DNA from 2 places in the Streptomyces sp. NPDC059142 genome. Region 1 is predicted to be linked to the other one. Evidence: riboswitches for the same ligand, from Rfam matches in the RefSeq annotation. Region 1 holds a riboswitch; the other holds the start of a gene.
What was found. Region 1 has a riboswitch for glycine ahead of gcvP (aminomethyl-transferring glycine dehydrogenase). Riboswitches for the same ligand answer to the same signal wherever they lie in the genome.
Positions count from the first base shown of each region.

Region 1 (4,408 bases):
CAGGAGATCGGGAGTATGCCCGCCGAACCCCACGGCGCCGCCGAGATGGGCCCGACGCCCGTCTCGGGCCCGGCGGCCGGCTGGAGCGGGTGGTTGGGCAGGTACGGGGCGAGGTGCGCCCGTACGCCGACGGGGCCGACGCCGGGGCCGCCGCCGCCGTGCGGGATGCAGAAGGTCTTGTGCAGGTTGAGGTGCGAGACGTCGGAGCCGAACCGGCCCGGCTTCGCCAGCCCGACCAGCGCGTTCAGGTTGGCGCCGTCGACGTACACCTGACCGCCCGCGTCGTGCACCGCGGCGCAGATGTCGCCGATGTGCTCCTCGAACACCCCGTGCGTGGACGGGTAGGTGACCATCAGGACGGACAGCTCCGCACCGTACTGCTCGATCTTGGCGTGCAGGTCCTCGACGTCGACGTCGCCGTCCTCGCGGGTCTTCACGACGACGACCCGCATCCCGGCCATGACCGCGCTCGCCGCGTTCGTGCCGTGCGCGGAGGACGGGATGAGGCAGACGGTGCGCCCGGTCTCGCCGTTGGCCCGGTGGTAGGCCCGTACGGCGAGCAGCCCGGCCAGCTCGCCCTGCGATCCGGCGTTGGGCTGGAGGGAGACCGCGTCGTACCCGGTGACCTCGGCGAGCCGCTCCTCCAGCTCACGGATGAGCGTCAGATAGCCCTGCGCCTGCTCGGCCGGCGCGAAGGGGTGCAGCGCGCCGAACTCGGGCCAGGTGACCGGCTCCATCTCGGTGGTCGCGTTCAGCTTCATCGTGCAGGAGCCGAGCGGGATCATGCCGCGGTCCAGCGCGTAGTCACGGTCGGCCAGGCGGCGCAGGTAGCGCAGCATCGCGGTCTCGGAGCGGTGCTCGTGGAAGACCGGGTGCGTCAGGAAGTCGCCGGTGCGCAGCAGCGCGCCGGGCAGCGCGTCCTCGGTGGCGGCGTCCAGCGCGTCGACGTCGCCCCGGACACCGAACGCCGTCCACACGGCGGCGAGCTGTGCGCGGCCGGTGGTCTCGTCGCAGGCCATGGAGACCTGGTCGGCGTCGACCTGGCGGAGGTTGACCCCGCCCTCGCGGGCGGCGGCGACGATCTCGGCGGCCCGGCCCGGGACGCGCACGGTGAGGGTGTCGAAGTAGCCGCCGTGCACGGTCTCGACGCCCCCGGCGCGCAGCCCCGCGGCGAGCACCGCCGCGTACCGGTGGGTGCGCAGCGCGATGGAGCGCAGCCCGTCGGGGCCGTGGTAGACCGCGTACATCCCGGCCATGACGGCGAGGAGGACCTGAGCGGTGCAGATGTTGCTGGTGGCCTTCTCGCGGCGGATGTGCTGCTCGCGGGTCTGGAGCGCGAGCCGGTACGCCTTGTGGCCGTCGGCGTCGACGGAGACCCCGACGAGGCGCCCGGGGAGGCTGCGCGCGAACTTCTCCCGCACGGCCATGTAGCCGGCGTGCGGTCCGCCGAAGCCCATGGGGACGCCGAAGCGCTGGGTCGTGCCGACGGCGATGTCGGCGCCCAGCTCACCGGGCGGGGTGAGGAGCGTCAGCGCGAGCAGATCGGCGGCGACGGTGACGACCGCGCCCAGCTCGTGCGCCCGCTCGATCACGGGCCGGAGGTCCCGTACGGCCCCGGAGGCGCCCGGGTACGGGAGCAGCACCCCGAAGACGCCGCGCTCGGCGGCCTCGGCGGGGATGCCCTCGGCGAGGTCGGCGACGACGACCTCGACACCGGTCGGTTCGGCGCGGGTGCGGATCACGGCGATGGTCTGGGGCAGGGTGTCGGCGTCGACCAGGAAGACCCCGCCCTTGACCTTGCCGACGCGCCGGGAGAGCGCCATGGCCTCCGCGGCGGCCGTGGACTCGTCCAGCAGCGAGGCGCCGGAGGTCGGCAGTCCGGTCAGCTCGGCGACGACAGTCTGGAAGTTGAGCAGCGCCTCCAGCCGCCCCTGGGAGATCTCGGGCTGGTAGGGCGTGTACGCGGTGTACCAGGCCGGGTTCTCCATCACGTTGCGCAGGATCACCGGCGGGGTGAAGGTGCCGTAGTAGCCCAGCCCGATCATCGGCGCGAGCACCTGGTTGCGGTCGGCGAGCGCACGCAGCTCGGCCAGGACCTCGGCCTCGGTACGGGCGTCGGGGAGGTTCAGCGCCTCCGCGCTCTTGATCGCGTCGGGCACCGCGGCGGCGGTCAGCTCGTCGAGCGAGCCGTAGCCGACCTGCGCGAGCATCTTCGCCTGCGCCCCCGCGTCGGGGCCGATATGACGCTGTTCGAAGGGGATGCCGCGCTCCAGGCGGGCGAGCGGGGTGCGGTGGGCGTTCATATGCGGAGGCCTCCTGGTCTGCCACGACCTGCGGGGGCACCTAGACGCGGGTGCCCGGAACGGCCTCCCCCTCTGTCATCTCGACCTGAGAGCTTCACCGGTCCGCCGTAAGGCGGTCCGGCTTTCACCGTCGGTGAGAGCGGCTGCCGTAGGGTCCGGCGTCCGCCCTGCTTTCCAGAGTGACCTCGTCCGCGCGGTACGGGGGCCTGAGAGATTCCGGGGAGGATTTGCTCCTTCGGCGCCTCCGGTGGGCTCACCGGAGGACTCTCCCGCACGGGGTCAGCAGCCGCTTGCCAGCCTACCAGCGGGATCTTCCGGGCGACTTTCGAGTGGCCGTCGCCCGGTTTCTGCACTTTTGTAGGGGTGACGAGCAGTCGCGACCCGCTGGAGGGACCGTGGAGACCGATATCGATCCGCGCAGCCTGATAGGACGCAAGGCGTTCGACCGTGAGGGGCGCAAGCTCGGCACGGTCGACGAGGTCTATCTCGACGACGCCACCGGCATCCCCGAATGGGCCGCCGTCCGCACCGGGCTCTTCAGCCGTGACGCGTTCGTCCCCCTCGCCCCCAGCACCCTGGTGGCGGAGGGGCTGCGGGTGCCGTTCGAGCGAGCCCTGATCAAGGACGCCCCCGATTTCGGTGTCGGCCGCCATCTCTCCCCCGAGCAGGAGCTCCAGCTCTACCACCACTACGGCCTCGCCCTCCCGTCCCCGGACCCGCCGGAGGGGCCCGCGGCCCTCTCGGACCGGGACTCCGAGCGGAACTTCGGTCGGCTGGCGGGCCAGGACGACTGACGCGGCTCGTCCGTCCCGGGCACCAGGGGCAGCGGCTCGGAGAGTTCCAGATCGGGATCGTCGGCCCAGAACGTCCGCACCCACCCGGGGGTGGACCCGGGCTCCTCGAACCGTACGGTGACCCTCCGCAGCCCGCTGCCCTGCACCCAGCCGGGGCCGAACTCGGCATGGAGCACATCGTGTCCGGCCGGGAACCGGCGCTCCTCGGACGGCTCGGAAGCCCCCACCGCCCCGAACGGCCCGGTCAAGGGCGGTGCCCCCGCCCCGGCCGCCGGCGACGCCCCCTCCCGCGGTGCGTGCCCCTCCCCCGCGCCGCCCTCCGCGGCGGCGTCCCGCCCCTCCCCGTCGGCCGGACCGGCGTGCTCCGCCGCCTCCCGCTCGCGGGCGGCGGCCTGGGCGAAGAGATCCTCCTGTGTGAAGTCGGCGAGCCCCGTCACCCCCACCCCGAGCAGCCTCACGCCGCCCGTGGTGTCCACGGACTCCAGGAGGCGCCCGGCGGCCTCCCGCACCACTCCCGGGTCGTCCGTGGGGCCTCTGAGCGTCTCCGAGCGGGTCAGCGTGGAGAAGTCGTACCTGCGCACCTTGAGGACCACGGTCCGCCCGGAGTGCCCGGAGTCCCGCAGCCGCCGTACGCACCGCTCCGCGAGCCGGTCCACCTCCGTACGCACCCGAACCCGGTCGTGCAGGTCGGTGTCGAAGGTGTCCTCGACCGACACGGACTTGGCCTCACGCTCGGACACCACCGGCCGCTCGTCGTGCCCCCGCGCCATCCGGTACAGCGACGTCCCGTGCGCCCTGCCCAGCAGCCGTACCAGCTCGTCCTCGCCCGCCTCGGCGAGGTCAGAGACCGTCGTCATCCCGGCCCGGCGCAGATGCTCGCCCGTCGTGGGCCCCACCCCGGGGAGGGTCCGTACCGTCATGGGTCCCAACAGCTCGCGCTCCGTGCCGGGCTCTATCAGGACCAGCCCGTCCGGCTTGGCCTGCTCGGAGCCGATCTTCGCGAGCATCTTGGAGCCGGCGAGCCCCACCGAGCCGCTGAGCCCGGTCAGCTCCTTGATGTCCCGGCGCAGCCGCTCCCCCGCGGCGAGCGCCGAGGCCGTGTCATGGGCCGAGCCGCCCGCTTCCAGGTCCACGAACGCCTCGTCCAGGCTGAGCGGCTCCACGAGCGGCGACAGCCCGCGCAGCAGCCCCATCACCTGCTCGCTGACCGCGCGGTAGAGCGTGAAGCGCGGCACGAGGTACGCCGCGTTCGGCGCGAGGCGTCTGGCCTGGGCCATCGGCATCGCCGAGTGCACCCCGAACCGTCGCGCC
Region 1 is NZ_JBHZDA010000125.1:9,164-13,571, reverse strand. It holds gene gcvP (aminomethyl-transferring glycine dehydrogenase) at 1-2,303, opposite strand, end outside; glycine riboswitch at 2,488-2,585, opposite strand; gene ACFXPK_RS29815 (PRC-barrel domain-containing protein) at 2,699-3,097, shown strand; gene ACFXPK_RS29810 (DNA polymerase IV) at 2,992-4,408, opposite strand, start outside.

Region 2 (4,408 bases), on a different contig from region 1:
CGTCAGTTTCCGGAGAACTCTGCGTATTCGTCCGCGGTGAGCAGGTCCTTCGGCTCCTCGGTGACGCGTACCTTGAACAGCCAGCCGCCCTCGAAGGGCGCGGAGTTCACCAGTGAGGGGTCGTCGACGACGTCCTGGTTGGTCTCGGTGACCTCGCCGGTCACCGGGGCGTACAGGTCGCTGACGGACTTGGTGGACTCCAGCTCTCCACAGGTCTCGCCCGCGGTCACCGTCTCACCGACCTCCGGAAGCTGGGCGTACACGACATCGCCGAGGGCGTTGGCCGCGTACTCCGTGATACCGACCGTCGACACACCGTTCTCGGCGGCCGTCAGCCACTCGTGCTCCTTGCTGTAGCGAAGCTGCTGGGGGTTGCTCATGAGCTGAATTCTCCTGTACGCGGGGGAGTGGTGCGGAACGGCTGTCTTGCGGACCGAGACGGCGCCGGGGCGGCACCTGGAGGGCACCGGCACGGCGCCGGGACGGGCGCGCGACCGACCGACGGACGGACGGATGGGACGGGCGGCGGGAGCGCCGGGGTGCCGGACGGCGTCCGGGTCACTTCCGGCGCTGGTAGAAGGGCAGCGCCACGACCTCGTACGGCTCGTGGGAACCGCGGATGTCCACGCCCACCCCCGCCGTACCGGGCGCGGCGTACGCGGCGTCCACGTACGCCATGGCGATCGGCCGGCCCAGCGTCGGCGACGGGGCGCCCGATGTGACCTCGCCCACGACCGCGCCGCCGGCGACCACCGGGTATCCGGAGCGCGGGACGCGGCGGCCCTCGGCGATCAGGCCGACCAGCTTGCGCGGCGGGGCGGACGCGGCGCGCTCGGCGGCGGCCTCCAGCGCCGCGCGGCCGACGAAGGCGCCGCCGTTCGAGGTCTTGTCGAACTTCACGACCCGGCCGAGACCCGCGTCGAACGGGGTGAGCGCGGTGGACAGCTCGTTCCCGTACAGCGGCATGCCCGCCTCCAGCCGGAGGGTGTCACGGCAGGAGAGCCCGCAGGGCACCAGCCCGACCCCCGCGCCTGCCTCGGTGAGCGCCTTCCACAGCTCCTCCGCGTGCCGGGGCTCCACGAAGAGCTCGAAGCCGTCCTCCCCGGTGTAGCCGGTCCGCGCGATCAGGGCGGGGACCCCGGCGACGGTGCCGGGCAGGCCCGCGTAGTACTTGAGCCCGTCCAGGTCGGCGTCGGTCAGCGCCTTCAGGATGCCGGGGGACTCCGGACCCTGGACGGCGAGCAGCGCGTACGCGTCGCGGTCGTCCCGTACGGCGGCGTCGAACCCCGTCGCGCGGGCGGTCAGCGCGTCCAGGACCGTCTGCGCGTTGGAGGCGTTGGCGACGACCATGTACGTGTCGTCGCCGAGGCGATAGACGATCAGGTCGTCCAGGATCCCGCCGTCCTCCTGGCAGATCATCGTGTAGCGGGCCCGGCCGGTGGCCACGGCGCCGATGTTGCCGACGAGCGCGTGGTCCAGGAGGCGTCCGGCGTCCGGTCCGGTGACGGTGATCTCGCCCATGTGGGAGAGGTCGAAGAGCCCGGCGCGGGTGCGGACGGCGGTGTGCTCGTCCCGCTCGCTGCCGTAGCGCAGCGGCATGTCCCAGCCGGCGAAGTCGGTCATGGTCGCGCCCAGCGCGCGGTGCGTGGCGTCGAGGGCGGTACGGCGCGGGGTGCTGCTCGGGGGGACATGGCTCATCGGTGTGGCTCCCAGGGCATGACGGCGAGGACGGTCCTCCCCATCTGTCATCGGAACCTGAGAGGTTCATCACGACCCCGCGTATGGAGGGCATGACTTGCACCTTGGGTGGAGCCGCGACGACGCGGCCCGCTTTTCAGATCTGCCTCATCCACGCGGTACGGGGCCTGAGAGATTCAAGGGAGGAACTTGCTCCTTCGGCGCCCGGCGCACACGGTGACCGGGACTCTCCCGCGCGGATTCAAACGGCCGGTATGCAGTTGGCGGGCACATCATCGCACGGGCCGCCGCGGAGTGGGGCGGCCGGTCACCACGCCGTCGCGCGGATGACCGGACGCGGCGCGGGTACGGGTGAGAAGCTTGCGGGACATTACCAAGTCTTTACACTCCATGGGCAAGAGTCATGGGCCAGACGGACTGAGCTGACACGGACTGAGCTGACAGGGGGACGGCGATGATCTCGCAGGGGTCCGGCGCGTGCGCCACGACCGCGGGTGTGCCCGCACAGCAGGGCGTGAGACCGGTCGGGGACGGCCCGGCGGTGAGAGGCCCCGGGGCGGTGGGCGCGCCCGCCGCGACCGTCCCCGTCGCGCCCGCCGTGCGCGATCTGCGGGGGCTGGGGCCCGGAGGGGGCCCGGACGGTCTCGTCTTCGACGCCGGTGACCTCGTCGTCGTCTCCGGGCTGCCCGGCAGCGGCAAGTCCACGCTGATCCGGCGGGCCGCGCAGGGCGGCGGCATCGACTCCCAGGACGCGCGGGACCGCTGGGCCCGGCTGATGCCGCCCGCGCTGCCGTACGCCGTCTACCGCCCCCTCGTACGAACGGCGCACTACGCGGGGCTCCGGCGCGCGCTGGGCTCCGGAGCGAGCCTGGTCGTGCACGACTGCGGTACGCAGGCCTGGGTACGGCGCTGGCTCGCCCGGGAGGCCCGTACGCGCGGGCGCCGGCTGCATCTGCTCCTGCTGGACGTGGCGCCCGAGACCGCCAGGGAGGGCCAGCGCGAGCGCGGCCGGGGCGTCTCCGGATACGCCTTCGCACGCCACCGCGGCGCGGTCCGCCGGCTGCTCTCGGACGCCGAGACGGGCCGGCTCCCCGCCGGATGCGCCTCGGCCGTGCTGCTGGACCGGGACGCGGCGGGCGCGCTGGAGCGCATCGCCTTCTTAACCGAGCCGCACACCGATTGACGGAGCCGCCCCCGGTCACCGCCCACCCGGTGACCCACCGCGGGCGGCGCACCCCGCGGCCTGCGGCGTTAGGGTGCTGCCGCAGGGTCCTGGGCGGACGGGGTGGAGAGGTACACAGTGGTGAACACAGCATGGCCGGGCAACGAGCTGGAAGAGGTGCTCACCGCCTCGCTCGGCAACGACGCGGCGGGCGGACGGCTGGTCGAGGTGCTCGGACGCAGCGAGATCTGGGTGCCGCTGCCCAACGGCGGCGGCCCCGACAGCCCCGCGCTCGACCTGCCGACGGTGGAGATCGACGGCGCACCGTACGTCCCGGTCTTCAGCTCGCACCAGCAGTTCCTCAGTTGCGTCGGCGACCACATGGCGTTCACCGTCGCGCCCGCCCGCGAGTTCGCCCGCGGACTGCCGCCGCAGCTCGGCATCGCGATCAACCCCGGCGGAGCGGTCGGGGTACCCCTCCCGCCGCTCGCCGTCGCCGAACTCTGCCGGGTGGGGCGCACCCCGCTCGACGGACCGGCCAGCGGGGGCCGCGTCCGGCTCTTCCAGCCGGACTGGAAGGAGGACCCGGTCGACTTCCTCTCCGCCGCCGCGGCCGAGTTCGGGGCGACGGGCACGGTGGCCACCGCCCGCCGCGCGCTCGCCAGCGTCGAGGGCGAGCCCCCGGTCCTCTTCATCGGCGTCCAGCTCTCCTCCTGGGAGGCCGCCGACCGCAACGCGCCGATGGACGCGCTCGGCCGCGCGCTCGGCCGGGTCCCGGTGGCCTGGCCGGTCAACCTCCTCCTGCTCGACCTGACCCAGGACCCGGTCGGCGAGTGGATGCTGGCGAAGGTCAGGCCCTTCTACGAACGGGCGTAGCCGTAGCCGGAAGCGCGGGGCCGGAAGCGCGGGGCGGCGGCCGGCGCCCCGCACCGGGTGCCGGGCCCGTCCGCCGGCTCCGTACCGCACTCCGTGTCCCATCCGGGACCTGACCGGAGGGGTACGACCGGCCGGGGCGGGTATGACCCGTAGTCGCGGGCGCGTCGCCGCTCCGGTCACCGGACGGTTCACGGGGCGTACGCGGTGGAAGGACACGGGGCTCGCGCGGTGGAGAACCGGCCGTACCGCGCCTCCCGCCTATGCGGCACGCGCACCCGCCGTCAAGTCGGTGTCAGGCCAGCCGCCTAAGCTGGTTTGATGGCCTGGCCGGCGCACCGCGCGGCGCCGGGGAGCGGGACGAATGGTGGATCGAAGAGGGGCGGGACCCAGAGTGAGCGCGTCAGGCACCGCGGCGGCCGGGCAGGTCGAGCACATGCTGCGCCAGGTGACGCCGGGACGGTACGACGCGTACGAGGCACTGCTCCAGGCCCTCGCCGACGACAGCGTCTGGATGCTGCTCTGGCACGGTCAGGCCGGTTCGCCCGACGCCCAGTACGGCAACATGGAGGTCGACGGGCTCGGCTACGCGCCCTGCGTCACCTCCGCCCAGGAGCTGTCCGCCAGCGGCTGGACCCGGGCCCATGAGGTGGTTTCCGGCCGCGACATCGCCCG
Region 2 is NZ_JBHZDA010000056.1:26,473-30,880, reverse strand. It holds gene gcvH (glycine cleavage system protein GcvH) at 3-380, opposite strand; gene gcvT (glycine cleavage system aminomethyltransferase GcvT) at 559-1,698, opposite strand; glycine riboswitch at 1,845-1,942, opposite strand; gene ACFXPK_RS20605 (AAA family ATPase) at 2,153-2,881, shown strand; gene ACFXPK_RS20600 (enhanced serine sensitivity protein SseB) at 3,002-3,736, shown strand; gene ACFXPK_RS20595 (enhanced serine sensitivity protein SseB C-terminal domain-containing protein) at 4,128-4,408, shown strand, end outside.
Region 2: it holds a riboswitch for glycine, as region 1 does, so the genes downstream of both, gcvT (glycine cleavage system aminomethyltransferase GcvT) here and gcvP (aminomethyl-transferring glycine dehydrogenase) in region 1, are expected to answer to the same signal.